Regions from separate parts of the Fictibacillus arsenicus genome, predicted to be linked through region 1. Evidence: riboswitches for the same ligand, from Rfam matches in the RefSeq annotation. Region 1 holds a riboswitch; the other holds the start of a gene.

What was found. A riboswitch is a leader RNA that binds a small molecule or an ion and turns the genes downstream of it on or off. The one in region 1 is predicted to bind S-adenosylmethionine.
Region 2: it holds a riboswitch for S-adenosylmethionine, as region 1 does, so the genes downstream of both, metK (methionine adenosyltransferase) here and ABE41_RS08290 (2,3-diketo-5-methylthiopentyl-1-phosphate enolase) in region 1, are expected to answer to the same signal.

The regions. Positions count from the first base shown of each region.
Region 1 covers NZ_CP016761.1:1,575,321-1,580,701, reverse strand. The annotation lists gene ABE41_RS08305 (1,2-dihydroxy-3-keto-5-methylthiopentene dioxygenase) at 1-385, opposite strand, end outside; gene ABE41_RS08300 (methylthioribulose 1-phosphate dehydratase) at 363-1,034, opposite strand; gene ABE41_RS08295 (2-hydroxy-3-keto-5-methylthiopentenyl-1-phosphate phosphatase) at 1,037-1,702, opposite strand; gene ABE41_RS08290 (2,3-diketo-5-methylthiopentyl-1-phosphate enolase) at 1,699-2,940, opposite strand; SAM riboswitch class I at 3,018-3,131, opposite strand; gene ABE41_RS08285 (pyridoxal phosphate-dependent aminotransferase) at 3,199-4,365, opposite strand; gene ABE41_RS08280 (carbon-nitrogen family hydrolase) at 4,485-5,267, shown strand.
Region 2 covers NZ_CP016761.1:2,891,903-2,897,283, reverse strand. The annotation lists gene ABE41_RS14875 (MFS transporter) at 1-243, opposite strand, end outside; gene pckA (phosphoenolpyruvate carboxykinase (ATP)) at 377-1,960, opposite strand; SAM riboswitch class I at 2,222-2,351, shown strand; gene metK (methionine adenosyltransferase) at 2,513-3,718, shown strand; gene ABE41_RS14860 (UDP binding domain-containing protein) at 4,000-4,320, opposite strand; gene ABE41_RS14855 (phosphatase PAP2 family protein) at 4,391-4,927, opposite strand; gene ABE41_RS14850 (manganese catalase family protein) at 5,049-5,381, opposite strand, start outside.

The sequences.
Region 1 (5,381 bases):
CTACATCAAAGAACCTGCCGTTTGGTCCTTCGATTGCAAAAATTCCGTGACCTGAAACGATAAAGCGTACTTCATCATCTGTGTGGTGGTGCTCAGCTAAGAAATTCTTTAATAGTTCATCCAGGTTTGGTGTTGCATCAGACAGTGAGATAACATCTGAAGTTACATACCCTCGGCGCTCCGAAATATCATTAATTTCGCTTTGGAACGTCTGAAGCACTTCTTCTTTTTCTTCATCCTTTAAAGAGTAGTTCTCACGAAGGTTTTGAGGAAGTTTTTCAATATCCCATTTTTCATAAATGACTTCCTGTGAATTTAAGTAAGCTTCTACTTCACTTTGATTTTCGATTCTTTCGTTGTTGTCATGAAATCTTAATTGTGCCATGTTTTACGCCCCCAAATGATTTATTTTTTGTTTTTTTGCTTAAAAAAGAAAGTGTTTGAAGTTTTAAATGATAGGAGAAAAGAAATTCAAAAGCTTCCAAATGTTTTTTTGCTTCAAAAGCATTTTTTCCCCAAACCGTGATTCCGTGATTGCGGATCAGTACTGCCTTCGTATCCGGTTTTATCACACCGGCAACAGCTTCGGAAAGCTTAGTCAAGTCTGCAAAGTTCTCAACGATAGGCACTGTAATACTCCCGTCTTCTTCCCATATTCCAAATGCTTTAATCAGTTCTTGTCTTTGAAATGTGATCTCGCCTTCGTTTCCATACAGCTCAGAGATAAGGTTATTGTCAACGGTATGAACATGCAGACAGCAGCCTGCATCAGTTAAACGATATACTTCACAGTGAATGCCGGTTTCTGCAGAGGCTTTAAGCGTTGTCGTCTCAACTGCTTTCCCTTCTCCATCAACGAGTAAAAAATCTTCTGACGTACGCTTCGTTTTATCTTTGCCGCTTGCAGAAACATAAAAGGTAAGCGGACTCTCTTCAACTTTTATCGATACGTTTCCACTGGTTCCAGGAAACCAGTTTCTTGCAGCTAATTCATCTTTCACATCGGCCAGTTCGTTCCAGCGTTGTTCATGTATCGTCAACTTCTTACCTCCTCTTTTTCCAATGCATGGATGACATCAAAAAATGTTTCAAAAGGTGTGTATGGAATATTATTTTCTTCACATTTTTCAATTAAGTAGTCTCTTGCAAAAACAACATCGGCAAGCTTAGAAGCCTGAAGATCCGTTATGGAGTCACCGATTACTATTTTTTGATAATCGAAATGCTGATTTTCTGCCTTTCTGATAAAGGAAGGCTTGCAGCACCCGCAATCATTCTGGCAAAGTCCATCACATTTGTTTGGCCACGTAATTTTGATTTGCTCTTCGGAAAAGTCACTATGATTGCAGATGATTTGTTCAGGATCCAGTTTATCTTTCAGCACTGGATGAACAAAGAAATCAATACCTCCGCTGACGATATAAAGCGGAATGTTTTCTTGCTTTGTAAAATCTATAAATTCTTGAAACCCATCTCTTATTTTGGAACGAGTTAAAACAAAATGGATGATTTCATCCTTTTTGTTAGAAGATATCCGTGAGAACAGCTTCCCTACTCCTTCTCGAATCGAGATGTTTTCGTTTAAAATATCGTTCACAATCGGCTGCCATCCATCTGGAGCGAACTCTTCCATTATGGCTACGATGTTGTCTTTCTCGGTAACAGTTCCGTCAAAATCGCAGAAGATTAGTTTGCGCGTCATGTTACAGGTACTCCTCCCCATAACTCCAAAGCTTTTTGAAGTTCCGGGTGTTTCTCGGCATAATTTTCAAGGTCTTCGCCTATAACTGCTGCATCTACAGCTTGACGAAATGCACGTGCCCCGCCTGCAGCTCCGTCAGGATGACCGTGAATTCCTCCGCCAGCATTAATAACACTGTCTAAGCCAAAATCATTGAACAATACAGGAGTTAATCCAGGATGTATCCCAGCTGATGGTACCGGGAATGATTTTTTCAGCGCAATATTTTCTGTCGTTAAAGCTTCTGCAATATTTAGTGTTTCATCTCTATCAAGTGCCACACTTCCATATGGAGACGGGAACAGTACAAGATCTGCTCCTGCATATCGCAAAAGTTTTCCGAGCAATACTGAGTAACCTATTCCATAGAGAGAAGATGAACCGATTGCACCTGACAACGCAGGATGTGCCATTATCGGAAGAGGTATTTCTTTATCTTCTGCCAGCTCCTGAAGCACATCTGGACCATAAGATAGCACATTAAACAGCAATGCATTTGCACCTAGATCTGCAGCGCGCCTTGCTTTATCACGCAGATCACTTGTTCTTCCGGTTAAGTTCACAGCGTAAAGCGTTTTTTCCCCAGTTCGGTCTTCCGCTTGCTGCAATACTTCTTTTGCCGCCTTAATGCGGTCCTCAAACGGTGTCAGCGGATTATCAAAAAGAATTTCATCATCCTTCACAAGGTCGACGCCGCCAAGTGACTGTTCATATAGCTGCTGTTTAAAGAATGAAAGATCTTTACCCAGCACTCCTTTAAAAATACTCATAACTAGGGGACGGTTATGGACACCTAAAATCTCACGTATTCCAGATATACCGTACTTCGGTCCTGGGAAACTCGATTCCAGCTGTTTATCAAACTCCAAATCTATGAGTTTTATTTCTCCATCAAGTGACAGTTTGCCAAAGACAGTTGTTAAGATCGCTGGAATATCGTTAGAAAAATTTGCTGATGGATAAGAGATCTTCAGCAATCCCCTCGTACGCTGGTTTCCTAAAAACCGATCAGCTTCATCGTCACGCTCCAGTTCAACAACGCTCTCTACAACACCTTTATGTTTTCGAAGCTGTTCCTGCTCAAGCAGCGGCAGATCCGTCCAAGATCCTACTGTCAATCCCAGTGCAATGCCTTCCGCTTTTTTATCTAAATTTCCTTTTTTGTCATGAACCAAATAGGTCGCAGTTACTTTTCCCATATCGTTAAAACTCCTTTCAAACACAATAAAAAGCCCCATCCAAAAGGAAGGGGCACTAAATATCGCAGGTCCGCTTCCTCTCATCTCTCAGTCTATTTGACTGCAAGAATTAGCACCGTTTTCAGCTGAAAATAAGCTGAATGGTTGCCGGGTTTCATCGGGCTAGTCCCTCCACCTGCTCTTAATAAGAGTGCAAATTGTTCGAATATAATATTAATTGTGATTATGACAGGCCATGAAGATCCTGTCAACAATTTTTTAAATGACTTTTGCGATTCTGTCGGCTGCTTCTATTAGCCTATCTTCTGAAGTAAGCAAACCTGCCCTCACATATTTGTCTCCTTCTTTTCCAAATCCGATCCCTGGAGCAACGACAACATGCGCTTTTTCTAGTAAATGATCCGCAAACGTTTCTGACGTGTATCCTTCAGGAACTGGCAGCCAGCAGAAGAACGAACCCTTTGGAGCTTCGACGTTCCAGCCGTTTTCTCTTAACCTGCCGATAAAAGCATTGCGCCTCTTTTCATATGTTGCTACCAGCTCATCCACGCATTCCTGGGATTCATTGAGTGCTGCGGCCGCTGCATGCTGCACGGCTCCAAATAGACTGACATAAAAATGGTCTTGAAGAAGGTTGATAGATTCAATGACTTGCTCATTTCCGACTGCGAAACCGACACGCCAGCCAGCCATGTTGTAAGTTTTGGACAATGTATAGATTTCTATTCCAACTTCTTTCGCTCCATCAGCCTCTAAAAAGCTGACAGGCTTTTTACCTTCAAATCCAATCGCACCATACGCAAAATCATGGCACACTAAAATATCATGCTTTTTTGCCAGTTCAACGGTATCTTCAAAAAAGTCTTTTGTTGCGACACCAGCCGTCGGATTGTTCGGATAGTTTAAGAACATAAGTTTAGCTTCTTGCAGCACATTTTCTTCTAAACGATCATAATCAGGCAAAAAAGCATTCTCTGCTAAGAGAGGCATCGTCTCCATCTTCGCCCCAGCCATTGCAATTCCTGACCAGTAATCAGGATATCCTGGATCTGGAACAAGAGCAATATCTCCAGAATTTAAATAGCATTGAGATAACTCTACTAAACCCGTTTTACCTCCGAACAATACTGCTACTTCTTTTTCCGGATCCAGCGTAACTCCGTATTCTCTTTTATAAAAATCGGCTGCAGCCTGCTTTAAAAAAGAATGTCCGCGAAACGGCGAGTATTTGTGATATGCAGGATTGTCTGCCCCTTCTTTTAACGCTTCTACAATATGATTTGGCGTGGGCTGGTCCGGGTTCCCTTGTCCAAGATTAATAACATCATAGCCTTGCTCCACATAATGTGATACTTTTTTTACAAGTTTAGCGAAAAATTGCTCTGGCAGTTTAGCCATGACCTCTGCCTGTTCAAAACGTTTCAAACGATCACTTCCAGTCTAATTTGAATGTTCTTGAAATTCTAATCAGTTATGTTATACGCTTAAGGAAATTCTGTAAAGACTTTTTTTGGTATTTCTATGCCAGATAGGAGTGTTTTTTTATGAAAATAGTATGTATACAAGTGGATGTCCAATTTGGAAATCCTGAAAAAAATATGGAGCATATCGAGAAAAAAATCCGTGAGGCAGTTCGGCTTTATAAGCCTGACTCCATAGTACTTCCTGAACTTTGGGATACAGGGTATGATCTGACGCGCCTAGACGAGATCAGTGATGAAAATGGTGAAAAAGCAAAAAAATGGCTCAGTTCCCTTGCAAAAGAGTTTGGAATTAACCTCATTGGCGGATCTGTTGCATTCCGTAAAGGTAATGACGTTTATAATACGATGCTGAGCTTTGACAGAAATGGTTCGCATATCGGAACGTATTCCAAGGCACACCTTATTACGCTTATGGAAGAAGAAAAATATATCGCTCCTGGCAAAGAAAGCGGTATTTTCACAGTTGATGGCATATTGTCTTCAGCTGCAATCTGCTATGATATCCGTTTTCCTGAATGGATACGCATGCCTTTTATAAAAGGGGCAAAAGTTTTATTCGTTCCTGCTCAATGGCCGATTCAGCGGCAGACTCACTGGCGCGCTCTTTTGATTGCACGTGCTATTGAAAATCAATGCTATGTTGTAGCATGCAATCGTGTTGGAAGCGATCCGAACAATACATTCGCTGGCCAGTCTATGATCATCGATCCTTGGGGCGATATTGTCGCAGAAGCCTCCGTTTCTGAAGAAGAAATTCTTACTGCTGACATATCTCCTGAATTGGTTGATGAAGTACGGGCGAAGGTTCCTGTTTTTAATGACCGCCGTATAGATCTTTACTAACACCGCATTTAGCTTGCTCTCCTTACCCGTCCGGGAAATCTGGAGCATAAATCAACGCTAAAGACTGTTGCTTTTGAATATTTTCTTGGAGTACACTTCGTCGACTAGTTGATT
Region 2 (5,381 bases), 1.3 Mb from region 1:
AATCATAATGTATTTGCGTTCCCAACGATCAGCCAAGACACCTGCTACAGGTCCTAGTAAAGTCATTGGGAGGGCAAGAGATAAGATTATTAACGAAACTTGTAGTGGTGTGGCTTCCCATTTAAGTCCCACAAGCGTAAATACAGCAAGAATTGACAGCCAGTCTCCAAGATTGGAAATCAGTTGAGCAGAAATTAAAAATTGATAAGGTTTGTTTTTTAATAATTTTTCCGATTGTTCCATGTAATCAGCTCCCAGTTTTTAAAGTGACATCCATGTCGTTATTATAAATGACATCCATGTCACTTTACAACTGTTTTTTCTAATAAATACCAAAAACCCTCCCGCTGGATAAGGGAGGGTTGATTTAAGATGATTAAGCGAGTGGTCCTGCTTGCGTGATTTCAGAAGAAACGGATTTGAATTTTTCAAAGTTAGCATTAAATTTAGCAGCAAGTTCTTTTGCTTTTATATCATACTGTTCAGGGTTATCCCATGTTTTCTTTGGCTGAAGAACTTGGTCAGGGACACCAGGGCAATGTGTTGGAATGTGAAGTCCGAATACAGGATCTACAACAGTTTCAACAGATGTCAGTTCACCCTCAAGTGCCGCTTGAACCATAGCACGAGTGTAAGATAAATTCATACGGCTTCCGACACCATATTCACCGCCAGACCAGCCTGTGTTAACAAGGAATACTTGAACATTATGCTGATCGATTTTCTTGCCTAGCATTTCTGCATAAACAGTTGCAGGCAACGGAAGGAATGGAGCACCAAAACATGTTGAGAAAGTTGCTTGCGGTGAGGTAACTCCTCTTTCAGTTCCAGCAAGCTTGCTTGTATATCCAGATAAGAAATGGTACATCGCTTGTTCTTTTGTTAATTTACTGATTGGAGGCAATACTCCAAAAGCATCAGCTGTTAAAAAGATAATTGTATTTGGATGACCTGCCACACTTGGCTGAATGATGTTTGGAATGGCATCAACAGGATATGCCGCTCTTGTATTTTCAGTTAATGTGGAATCCTTATAATCCGCAATACGAGAATCATCATCGATCATTACATTCTCTAATACACTTCCAAAACGAATGGCATTCCAAATCTGCGGCTCTTTTTCTTTGGAAAGATCGATTGTCTTTGCATAGCATCCGCCTTCGACGTTAAATACTCCAGTGTTAGCCCATCCGTGCTCATCGTCTCCGATTAAGCGTCGGTTAGGATCAGCAGAAAGTGTTGTTTTCCCTGTTCCGGACAAGCCGAAGAAAAGAGCTACATCACCTTCGTTTCCAACGTTGGCTGAACAGTGCATAGAAAGGATCCCTTTTTCAGGAAGCAAGTAATTCATAACAGAGAATACTGATTTTTTAATCTCACCAGCGTATTCTGTACCGCCGATTAATACGATTCGTTTTTCAAAAGAAATAATAATAAACGTTTCAGAGTTTGTTCCATCATCAGCAGGATTTACTTGGAATCCAGGAGCTGAAACTACTGTAAATTGAGATTCATGTGAAGCAAGTTCTGTTTCATTTGGACGCACAAACATTTGATGTGCAAATAAATTGTGCCATGCATATTCGTTAATAACTTGAATAGGAAGACGGTACTCTTGATCTGCCCCTGCGAACCCCTTAAATAAGAATAACTCTTCTTTAGTGCCTAAGTATTGAAGTACTTTTTTATATAATTTATCAAAGTTTTCAGGTGAAAATGGTTTGTTTACTTTGCCCCAGTCAATGGATTTTTTTACGGATGCATCTTCAACAATAAATTTATCCTCAGGGGACCGGCCTGTGTATTTCCCCGTGGTTGCTCGAAGTGCACCTGTAGAAGTAAGAATGCCTTCTTTTCTTGTTAATGATTTCTCTACTAAAACCGGAACAGGCAAGTTCTGGTGAGTTGTTTCACGGGTCACAAGTTCATTTAAGGTTGTCGTAAATTCCAAAGTATTCATATCAGACAGTACCATCCTTTATCCTAGAGTGATATATTCGAAAATTAGTATAACACATTAATTTAAATAATGTATACTATTTTATGAAAGCGCATCAGAAAAGTTCTTAATCCAGAAAAAAAGGCTTAAATACACCAGGAATCTCCATCATATTGAAAGCGATATCAAAAAAGTGCGAAATTCAGCTTCTTCTTATTGATATTAAAGGGATTTCTATTGACATCATAAAGTCATTGCGCTATTATATTTCGAGAACGGCTACTCTTATTCTGAGTAGGTGGAGGGACAGGCCCTATGAAACCCAGCAACCGACATGAAAGCGGAGTTTATAATCTGCTTAAAATGAAAAGGTGCTAACCTGCAAGGTGAAAATAACCTTGGACAATAAGAGGATGAAGGCATTTTTATTTTAAACCTTTTCCCTCGTGAATGATATGTGAAACAGGGAAGGGCTTTTTTTATGCCTTTTTCAAGTTAAGAACATAAACAATACAAAATAGATAAGAATAAAGTACCGTATCATACTGAAAGCAATTAAGGGAGGATATTAATTTGTCCAAAAAAGTTAGTCGTCGTTTATTTACATCTGAGTCGGTAACAGAAGGTCATCCGGATAAGATTTGTGACCAGATATCAGATGCAATTCTAGATGAAATTTTAGCTAGTGATGCTAATGCACGTGTAGCATGTGAAACATCTGTTACAACAGGTCTTGTACTTGTTGCTGGTGAGATCACAACTTCTACTTATGTAGATATCCCAAAAGTTGTACGTGAAACAATTAAAGAAATAGGATATGACCGTGCAAAATACGGTTTCGATTCTGAAACTTGTGCAGTACTGACTTCTATCGATGAGCAATCTGCTGATATCGCGATGGGTGTAGACCAAGCGCTAGAAGCAAGAGAAGGCTCTATGACAGATGCTGAGATCGAAGCGATCGGTGCAGGTGATCAAGGTCTAATGTTCGGTTTTGCTTGTAATGAAACAGAAGAGCTTATGCCTCTTCCAATCTCATTAGCTCATAAATTATCTCGCCGTCTTACTGAAGTACGTAAGTCTGAAGAAATTCCTTACTTGCGTCCAGATGGAAAAACTCAAGTAACAGTTGAATATGATGAGAACGACAAGCCAGTACGTATTGATACAATCGTTATTTCTACCCAGCACCACCCAGAGAACACACTTGAAGAAATTCAGAAAGACATTAAAGAAAAAGTGATCAAGCCAGTTGTTCCTGCTGAGTTAATTGATGAGAACACAAAATACTTCATTAACCCTACAGGCCGTTTCGTTATCGGCGGACCACAAGGTGATGCTGGTCTAACTGGACGTAAGATCATCGTTGATACTTACGGCGGTTATGCACGTCACGGTGGCGGAGCATTCTCTGGTAAGGATGCTACAAAAGTTGACCGTTCAGCTGCGTACGCTGCTCGTTATGTTGCGAAAAACATCGTAGCTTCAGGTCTTGCAGATAAAGTTGAAGTTCAGCTTGCATACGCGATCGGTGTGGCTCAGCCTGTATCAATTGCTGTAAACACTTTTGAAACGGGTAAAGTATCAGAAGAAGTTCTTGTAGAATTAGTTCGCAACAATTTCGATCTTCGTCCGGCTGGAATCATCAAGATGCTTGATCTTCGCCGTCCGATCTACAAGCAAACTGCTGCATATGGTCACTTTGGCCGTACAGATGTGGATCTTCCATGGGAGAAAACTGACAAAGCAGAAGAGCTTAAGAACCAAGCAAATATTTAATGTGATAAAACAGACTCTTGTTAAAAGGGAGTCTGTTTTTGTTTTTGGGTCTTTGAGCTGCGAAGTTTGACGAGATGTGTCGACTTGTGGTTATTTTAAAAATAACGTGGGATTATTCCATTTAACGTGGGAAAAAAGTGATTAACCATGGAATTATCGTTTCCTATACCTAAAGGGGTATTGGGAAAAGGGACTTTATTTACCCTAAACTGCCGCTAAATCTTCCCCCGATATAGCTTAAACATGAAAAAGCCTGCCATTTTTCAATGGCAGGCATCTTTTTATACAAATAGCTTATTTTTAACACCTAAACTGCTAACTTGTGGTCTTCCAATTGACTCATAATGCAAAGGATGCTGTTCAGCAGCATTTCTGACCTCTTCAAGAGTAAACATGTTTCTCCCATCAAAAATAACAGGCTGCTTCATTCTTCTGATATTTTCTGCTTGCAAAAGTTGTATAAAATCATCCCATTCAGTAACGATAACTGTAATTTCCGAATCAGTAATGGCTGATTCAAAAGTATGGGCAATTTGCACACCTTCTACGGGAAAATCTCTAACGAGCGGATCGAATGCAGTCACTCGAGCTCCCTCGTTCACGAGTTAACGATTTTTCCATTTCATAATGTTTCAGGTCTTTACGGGGAATTCCAACATAAAATTAGGCTAGCTAGGAAAAAAGCTTTACTAAGAACAATGAAACAAAGCTTGAACTTATGCCGAGAACAATCCCGGCAAGAACATCAGTAGGGTAATGAAGCCCGAGATACATCCGTGAAATAGCTACCAAGAGAGCTGCGAAAAGCAGAAACACGCCCAAAAACGGGTTTAATAGGATAAGAGGTGTCACAATAGAAAAAATGGCTGTTGTGTGACCAGAAGGGAAAGAATGATCTTTCAACGGATTGTCTCCGATATTCGTATCGGGAAGGCTCAAGTATGGACGCTTCCGAGGATATATTTTTTTCGAAATCATAACTGGGATGTGACTGATGATGAGTGAAACCATACAGACAGCTCCCCATGATTTTAAATGTGCAGGGAGGAGCAATAAAAGAAGAACAGCTGTTGAGATCGTAGCAGTTGCGCCGCCAAGATGAGTCCACACATGAAAGAAACGATCCATGGAACTTCTGTGCATTCGTCCATTAATAAGCCGGAAAAATGTGCATTCTTTTTCGTAAAGCCAATTAATAACTTTTGCCATTAATATCCCCTCTTTATTTTATAGCTTGATATGTTCATCATAAAATAAAATTGTTATGGAGAAATGAAGGCAGTGTAAATATTTATAAAAAAAACCGTCCAAAAACGCTGGACGGTAAAAATCAGAAAAATATTTTCCGGTCTCGTTCTTCTTTTAATATTTCAACAGCTTCCCGGAAACGCTGGGAGTGGATAATCTCTCTTTCTCTTAAGAAACGAAGAGAATCATTCAAGTCGGGGTCATCTGACATGTTTATAATCCATTGATAGGTAGCCCGGGCCTTTTCCTCTGCAGCTATATCTTCATAAAGGTCAGCGATCGGGTCCCCTTTTGCTGCTATGTAACTTGCAGTAAAAGGTACACCTGCTGCATTATGATAAAACAAAGCACTATCATGGTTAACGTAATGATCTTCTATTCCTGCTGCTTTTATTTGATCAGGTGTTGCATCTTT